One region of the Bradyrhizobium sp. 41S5 genome, then DNA from elsewhere that is predicted to be linked to it. Evidence: predicted binding sites of a transcription regulator. Region 1 holds the regulator's gene; the other holds the start of a gene.

Region 1 (4,208 bases):
CGTTGCACCGCATACGCCGCTGCCGGAAGCGCCGCCGAAAGTCACGGTGCGCAACCTCAATTTCTATTACGGCGAGCACCACGCGCTGAAGAACATCAACCTGACGCTGGGCACCAACCGCGTCACGGCGTTCATCGGTCCGTCGGGCTGCGGCAAGTCGACCCTGCTGCGGATCTTCAACCGGATGTATGACCTTTATCCGGGCCAGCGCGCTACCGGTCAGCTGATGCTGGACCAGACCAACATTCTCGATCCCAAGCTCGACCTCAATCTGCTGCGCGCGCGGGTCGGCATGGTGTTTCAGAAGCCGACGCCGTTCCCGATGACGATCTACGAGAACATCGCCTTCGGCATCCGCCTCTACGAGAAGATCTCGAAGTCCGAGATGGACGACCGGGTCGAGAAGGCGCTGCGCGGCGGCGCGCTGTGGAACGAGGTCAAGGACAAGCTGAACGCCTCCGGCCTGTCGCTTTCCGGCGGCCAGCAGCAGCGCTTGTGCATCGCGCGCACCGTGGCGGTGCGGCCCGAGGTGATCCTGTTCGACGAGCCGTGCTCGGCGCTCGATCCGATCTCGACCGCCAAGGTCGAGGAGCTGATCCAGGAGCTCTCCGAGGACTACACGATCGCGATCGTCACCCACAACATGCAGCAGGCGGCGCGCGTCTCCGACAAGACCGCGTTCATGTATCTCGGTGAGCTGATCGAGTTCGACGACACCAACAAGATCTTCACCTCGCCGAGCGATCGACGCACCCAGGACTACATCACCGGCCGGTTCGGCTAGAGCATGATCCGGAAAAGTGGGCACCGGTTTTCCGATCGGATCATGCGAAACTGAGGACACCAAATCATGATCCTCGGGATCATGAGGGAGACAAGCGATGGCTTCTGAACATACCGCCAAGGCATTCGACAGCGACCTGCAGGAGTTGACCCGCCTGGTCGCCGAGATGGGCGGCCTCGTCGAGCGGATGATTACCGAGTCGGTCGACGCGCTGATCCGTCGCGACGTCGCGCTTGGCAAGCGCGTGGTCGCCGCCGACATCGAGATCGACAATCTGCAGCGCGTCATCGAAGAGCGCGCGGTGCTGACGATCGCCCGCCGCCAGCCGATGGCGATCGACCTGCGTGAAATCGTCAGCGCGATGCGCGTGGCCACCGACCTCGAGCGGATCGGCGACCTCGCCAAGAATATGGGCAAGCGCGTCGCGGCGCTGGAAAGCGATTTCCAGCCGCTGAAGCTGATCCGCGGCCTGGAGCACATGACCGACCTCGTGCTGTCGCAGGTCAAGTCGGTGCTCGACGCCTATGCCGCGCACGATCTGCCGGCGGCGATGAACGTCTGGAAGGGCGACGAGGAGGTCGATGCGATCTGCACCTCGCTGTTCCGCGAGCTGCTGACCTACATGATGGAGGATCCGCGCAACATCTCGTTCTGCATACATCTGATGTTCTGCGCCAAGAACATCGAGCGGATCGGGGATCACGCCACCAATATCGCCGAGACCGTGTTCTACATGATCGAGGGCCAGCAGATCACCGACAAGCGCCCGAAGGGCGACATGACCAATTTTGCCACCACTGTGCCGGGTACCTAGGACATGATCCGCGAGCGCGGAGCCGGATTGTCTTCACGACAAGTCGTTTCCGCGGGGATTATGCTCAGGAAAGTAAGCGTTTCGGTTTGCGTCTGGGCAACGGATCACCACAGAGAGAGAACTTGAACCGATGAGCGCACGCATTCTGGTAGTCGAAGACGAGGAAGCGCTGACGACACTGTTGCGCTACAACCTCGATGCGGAAGGCTACGATGTCGAAACGGTCGGGCGCGGCGACGATGCCGACACCCGCCTGAAGGAGCGCGTTCCCGACCTCGTGGTACTGGACTGGATGCTGCCGGGCCTGTCCGGCATCGAGCTGTGCCGCCGCCTGCGGGCGCGGCCCGAGACCAAGCAGCTTCCGATCATCATGCTGACCGCGCGCGGCGAGGAGAGCGAGCGCGTGCGCGGGCTTGCCACCGGCGCCGACGATTACATCGTCAAGCCGTTCTCGGTGCCGGAATTGCTGGCACGGGTGAAGGGCCTGCTGCGCCGCGCGAGCCCGGAGCGGCTTGCGACCGTGCTGACCTATGGCGACATCGAGCTCGACCGCGAGAAGCGCCGCGTGGCGCGCTCGGGACGTCCGATCGATCTCGGTCCGACCGAGTATCGGCTGCTCGAATTCTTCCTCGAGCATCCCGGCCGCGTGTTCAGCCGCGAGCAGCTGCTCGACAGCGTCTGGGGCCGCGACATCTATATCGATGAGCGTACCGTCGACGTGCACATCGGCCGCCTGCGCAAGCTGCTCAATCCGGGCCGCGAGCAGGATCCGATCCGCACCGTGCGCGGCGCCGGCTATGCGCTCGACGACCGCTTCGCGAAGGCCGAGCCGCAGCCGTAAGGCCTGCATGGCAACCTCAAGCCGCAACACGGCGTCGTCCCGGCGAAAGCCGGGACCCATACGCCGCGGCCGCCGCAATGGGCACGCGGCCAGACGGCTTTCTAACAATACGCATTCGGGGTTACGGGTCCCGGCTTTCGCCGGGACGACGCTGGTGGATAGTTCCGCGCTACGATCACACAAACAAATCCCCGCTTTCGCGGGGATTTGTTTTTGCAGTCCAGGCAGTTTCCCGAGTGCTTACTTGATCTGTGGCTTGGCCGACGGCCGGCGGCGATCGGCGGCGGGCTGGTAGGCGACGCGCGAGTGATGCGCGCAATAGGGCAGGCCGGCGAGCGCCTTGCCGCCGCAGAAGAAGAATTCCGGGCTTGAGGGATCGCCGACCGGCCAGTGGCAGGTGGCCTCGTTGAGCTCGAGCAGCGACAGCCGCTGGCTCATCGGCACCACGTTGTCGAAGGAGATCGGATCGGGCTCCATCTCGACCTCGAAGGCGTGCGCCAGCGCGGTGTTGCCGCGCGACACCGGGCGCGCCACCCGCATCATGTGCTGGGCGGGACGGGCCTTGCGCTGCCGCGGCGCAGCCGTGGAGGGGGCCTTGGCGCGGCCGGAGAGGCCGAGCCGATGTACTTTGCCGATCACGGCGTTTCGCGTCACATTGCCAAGTTCCGCCGCGATCTGGCTGGCCGAGAGGCCGGATTCCCAGAGCTTCTTCAGCTGCTCGACGCGATCGTCGGACCAGGTCAATACAGTCATCGCATTCTTCCTTTCGCATGGCGCCGGCCACTCATCGGAGCGGCGCTGCGAGCCAATCTGGACAAATATCCCTGCGGCCAGAATCCCTTAGCCCTCGCCGGGCACGGTGTTGCGCCCGAACGTTTACGCGTGACACGAAGGCTACTTAGAGGGTCCAGTACTGCCGCACGAGATGTCGTACCCGACAGGCCAAACGCTACAATATGGCGTGACTCTGGCGCAAGAGTCCGCGGCCGTGCGTCCACATGTTCCCGCAAAGTTAAGCATTGCTGTGAGGCTTTTCCACCGCTCCGGATTGCGCTGGTTTCGCATTGCAGGAAGGCCAGCAAAGGCCGGCTCCTGGCGATTGACACTTACCGGCCGCCGCATAGAATGTCCCGCACGTGCCGCCCGCAAAGGCGGCCGTTTTGTTTTCCGAAGCTGGCGGTTGCTGCGTAGGCGTCAAGGCGCGCGGCGATTGACGGTTTCAAACCGGCAGTGAACGCCATGACCAACGCCTCGTCGCATCTGCTCCCCGTCTTCGCCCGGGTCGATCTCGGCTTCGAGCGCGGCGAGGGCGCCTGGCTGATCGCAACCAACGGCGACCGCTATCTCGACTTCACCTCGGGCGTCGCGGTGAACGCGCTCGGGCATGCGCACCCGCATCTGGTCAAGGCGCTGCAGGAGCAGGCGACCAAGCTCTGGCACATGTCGAACCTGTTCAAGAGCCCGGACGGCGAGGTGCTTGCCGCGCGGCTGTGCGAGCAGAGCTTTGCCGACTTCGTGTTCTTCTGCAATTCCGGCGCCGAAGCGATGGAGGGGGTGATCAAGCTGGTGCGGCACCACCACTTCTCCAAGGGCCATCCCGAACGCTACCGCATCATCACCTTCGAAGGCGCCTTCCATGGCCGCACGCTGGGCACGCTGGCTGCGACCGGCTCGGCGAAATACCTCGAAGGTTTCGGCCCGCCGATGGACGGCTTCGACCAGGTGCCGCACGGCGACATCGAGGCGGTCAAGAAGGCGATCGGCCCGCA
Region 2 (4,208 bases), 780 kb from region 1:
GTTGTAGGAGATCTGCTTCCAGGCCGCGGCGAGGATGATCAGGGCCGCGGCCTGGTCGCCGTCGAGCAGCGGATTCCAGTCAACGCCCATCGCGCGCAGATAGCGCGACAGCACGCCGAGCGAGGGATGCAGCATGAACACCCAGAGCACGCCGACCACCGGCGGAGCGACGGCATACGGCCAGATCAGCAGGGTGCGGTAGAGCGTCGAGCCGCGCAGCGGCTTGTCGGCCATGACCGCGAGCAGCAGCGCGAACGACAGCGACGACACCGCGATCGCGAACGAGAACGCGAAGGTTCGGACGATCGCCGCGAAATAGGCCGGGTCCTTGAATAATTCGAGATAGTTCTCGAACCACACGAAGGTGGTCGAAAGGCCGAAGGCGTCCTGCAGCAGGAAGGATTGGATCACCGCCTGCGCGGCCGGCCAGTAGAAGAAGATCAGGACGATAGCGAGTTGCGGGGCAACCAGCGCGTAAGGCAACAGCTTTGACTGGAAAATCGCTTGTTTTTGCATGATCTCGGCAAAATGGCAGGCCGCGTTTGCGGCCTGCCGGTTGATGGCCTCAAGACATCATGTCAGTGGACAGCGGTCTTTTCAAACTGCCGCAGCATCTGGTTGCCGCGCTCGACGGCCGAGTCCAGCGCCTGCTTGGCGGTCTTCTTGCCTGCCAGCGCCTGCTCGATCTCCTCCGACCACATGTCGCGCAGCTGCACCATGTTGCCGAGGCGCAGACCGCGGGAGTTCTCGGTCGGCTCCTTGTTGGTGAGCTCGAGCAGCGGGGTCTCCAGATAGGGCTGGTCCTTGTAGAAGCCCTCTTCCTTGGCCTTGGCGTAGGCTGCCTTGGTGATCGGCAGATAGCCCGAGGCCTTGTGGATCCAGACCTGGCGGTCGGTGTCCGAGAGGAAGGTCAGGAACTTGGCCACGCCCTTGTATTCCACGGCCGACTTGCCGCCCATCACCCAGAGCGAGGCGCCGCCGATGATCGAGTTCTGCGGCGCGCCCTTGACGTCGGGATAATACGGCATCGGCGCGGCGGTGAAGTTGAACTTGGCCTGCGCCTTGACGTTGCCGAAGAAGGCCGACGAGGTCAGGTAGATCGGGCATTCGCCCGCGGTGAAGCGGCCTTCGCCGGTGTTGGTGCGGCCGGCGTAGTCGTAGGTCTTGTCCTTCTGCAACTCGACCAGGTTCTCGAGATGCTTGACCTGCAGCGGGCCGTTGAATTCGAGCACGGTGTCGAAGCCGTCGAGGCCGTTGGCCTTGCTGGCGAGCGGCACGTTGTGCCAGGCCGAGAGTTGCTCGAGATTGACCCAGGTGACCCACGAGCCGGAGAAGCCGCAGGTGGTGTAGCCGGCCGCCTTCAGTTTCTTGGCGTCCTCGAACACTTGCGGCCAGGTTTTCGGGATCTCCGCGATGTTGGCCTTCTTCAGCGCGTCGAGATTGACCCACATCACGGTCGACGACGAGTTGAAGGGGAACGACAGCATCTCGCCCTTCGAGGTCGAGTAGTAGCCGGTGATCGCAGGCAGATAGACACTCGGATCGAACTTCTCGCCGGCGTCGGCCATCAGCTTGTAGACCGGTTTGACGGCGCCGGTCGCGGCCATCATCGTCGCGGTGCCGACCTCGAACACCTGCATGATGTGCGGCGCGTTGCCGGCGCGGAATGCGGCGATGCCGGCGTTCATGGTGTCGGCGTAGCCGCCCTTGTAGGTCGGGATCACCTTGTAGTCGGACTGCGAGGCATTGAAGTCGTTGGCCAGCTTGACGATGACGTCGTTGTTGGCGCCGGTCATCGCGTGCCACCACTGAATCTCAGTCACTGCAAACGCAGGTGACGCGAATACAAGCGTGGCAGCGGCTGCCGCAGCAGCGCCGAGTCGTCTGAAAATCATCAAAAGCCCCTCCGGTTGGAACACCATCTTTCGTTGCGCGCGTTATCAGCGCCGAATGACGTTCAAATGACCGTATAAACGAAAGCCATGGTACGGGGGAAGCCGAAGCGAAGGGAAGCGCTAAAAAAGGCGGAGAACGCAGCCGCGTGCGTGCGGTGCAACGCCGGACGCGACGTTGCACCGCAGGGGGCGATGTGTTGGCTTGATGCGAACGGTGCCCATCCCGCATCACGTGCGGGACGGGCTTTGCTCGAATACGCCGCTAGCGCTTGCGCTGGGGACCGCAGACCACGCCCTTGTCGACCAGGCCGTTGATCTCGCCCTTGGAGTAGCCGAACTCACCGAGCACTTCCGCAGCGTGCTGGCTGAACTTCGGCGGCGTGCGGCGCAGGCTCGGCTTGGTGCGTTCGAGGCGGATCGGCGAAGCGACGCCCTTGTACCAATCCTTCTCAATGACGTCGCCGCGATGGATCGTGTGCGGGTTGGTCAGCGCCTGGTCGATCTTCTGCACCGGGCCGGCCGGCAAGCCGGCGGCGAGCAGCCGGTTGCACAGCGGCTCGGCTTCGTGCTGGCTGAACACCGCGGCAAGCTCGGCCCGCAGCGCATCGCGGTTGGCGATACGGTCCTTGTTGCGGGCAAAGCGCGGGTCGGTGCCGAGCTCGGGCTTGCCGATCTCCTTGGCGAGCTTGCGGAAGGTGCCGTCATTGCCGACGCCGATGAAGATGTTGTCGGTCTTGGTCGGGAAGATCGCGTACGGCACGAGGTTGGGATGCTCGTTGCCGGTGAGCGACGGCGGCTTGCCATGCATGAAATAGTTCGCGGTGTGCGGATGCATGATCGCAAGCCCGGTCTCGTACAGCGTGGTCTCGATGAACTGGCCGAGCCCCGAGCGCTGCCGCTCCGACAGCGCCATCAGGATGCCGATCGCCGCATAGAGGCCGGTCGTGATGTCGACCAGCGGCACGCCGATACGCATCGGGCCGCTCTCCGGCGAGCCGGTCGCCGCGATCATGCCGGTCATCGCCTGGATGATCGCGTCATAGCCGGGATTGCCGCCGCGCGGGCCGTCGGCGCCGAAGCCGGAGATCCGGCAATGCACGAGGCGCGGAAACCTCGCGCGCAGCACGTCATTGCCGATGCCCCATTTGTCGAGCGTGCCGGGCTTGAAATTCTCGATCAGCACGTCGGCCGTCTCGAGCATCTTCATCAGCACCGCGCGTCCGCCCTCGGAAGCGAGGTCGAGGCCGATCGAGCGCTTGTTGCGGTTGATGCCGACGAAATAGGCCGCGTCTTCCTCATGGAAGGGAGGGCCCCAGTCGCGCACCTCGTCGCCCGCGGGCGGCTCGACCTTGATCACGTCGGCGCCGTGGTCGGCAAGGATCTGTGTGCAATACGGGCCGCCGAGCACGCGCGTCAGATCGATCACGCGCAGTCCGGTCATCGCGCCCGTAGCCGCTGGGGTATTCATGGAAACAACCTTCGCTCAGTTGGGATCAGAAAACGAGGGTCCCAGAGCTAACGGTCTTCAGGCGAGGCAGCAATGCTCTGATCGGCGCAGGCCCATGCAGCAGGCGGCGCGTGCGTTCGCCAAGCGAACTGGCATCTGCAATGCAATGATCTGCTGAAGCGCAATAGTCCGCCACGCGGCACGTGGCGGACTATTGGCAGTCGGCGAGCTAGACGACGCTCAGCTTGACGTCGACATTGCCGCGGGTCGCGTTGGAATAGGGGCACACCTGGTGGGCCTTCTCGACCAGCGCTTCGGCGTCGGTGCGGGAAAGGCCGGGCAGCGAGACGGCGAGATCGACCGCGAGGCCGAAGCCGCCTTCCGAGCGCGGGCCGATGCCGACCGTCGAGGTGACGGAGGCGTCGGCAGGAACCTTGGGGCCGCCCTGCGAGGCCACGAACTTCATCGCGCCGATGAAGCAGGCGGCATAGCCGGCTGCGAACAGCTGCTCCGGATTGTTGCCGGCGCCACCGCCGCCACCGAGTTCCTTCGGGGTTGTGAGCTTGACGTCGAGCGCGCCGTCGAGCGTTGCCGCATGGCCGTCGCGGCCGCCGGTTGCCTTGGCGCTGGTCTTGTAGAGCACGTTCACAGACATCGTGGTCTCCCTTGGGTTTGGACTTCAGTTTGAATTCGGCGCGGCATGTATTGCATCCAATTAGATTGTGCGCAATATAAATTATGCGGCCTCACATTTAATTGTTCGCAATTGAATCCGCGGTCCTGTGAGCCCAAAATGACCGGGAACGAGATGGATTCGATGGGAATCATGGTCAGGAAACAGACGGCGGTGGATCAGGCGCTGCGGC

Evidence for each region. The regulator PhoB, encoded in region 1, activates phosphate uptake and scavenging genes when phosphate is short. The targets are predictions, from matches to a motif close to TGTCATNNANCTGTCAT.
Region 2: ugpB (sn-glycerol-3-phosphate ABC transporter substrate-binding protein UgpB) is a predicted target of PhoB. The motif match lies at 1,951-1,967, and genes of this name have one in related genera.

What each region holds. Positions count from the first base shown of each region.
Region 1 is NZ_CP083721.1:1,037,759-1,041,966, forward strand. Features, by position in the region: gene pstB (phosphate ABC transporter ATP-binding protein PstB) at 1-784, shown strand, start outside; gene phoU (phosphate signaling complex protein PhoU) at 882-1,598, shown strand; gene phoB (phosphate regulon transcriptional regulator PhoB) at 1,729-2,439, shown strand; gene HAP47_RS04935 (GcrA family cell cycle regulator) at 2,680-3,192, opposite strand; gene HAP47_RS04940 (aspartate aminotransferase family protein) at 3,679-4,208, shown strand, end outside.
Region 2 is NZ_CP083721.1:260,460-264,667, forward strand. Features, by position in the region: gene ugpA (sn-glycerol-3-phosphate ABC transporter permease UgpA) at 1-516, opposite strand, end outside; gene ugpB (sn-glycerol-3-phosphate ABC transporter substrate-binding protein UgpB) at 579-1,895, opposite strand; gene HAP47_RS01340 (CaiB/BaiF CoA transferase family protein) at 2,158-3,363, opposite strand; gene HAP47_RS01345 (organic hydroperoxide resistance protein) at 3,572-3,997, opposite strand; gene HAP47_RS01350 (MarR family winged helix-turn-helix transcriptional regulator) at 4,169-4,208, shown strand, end outside.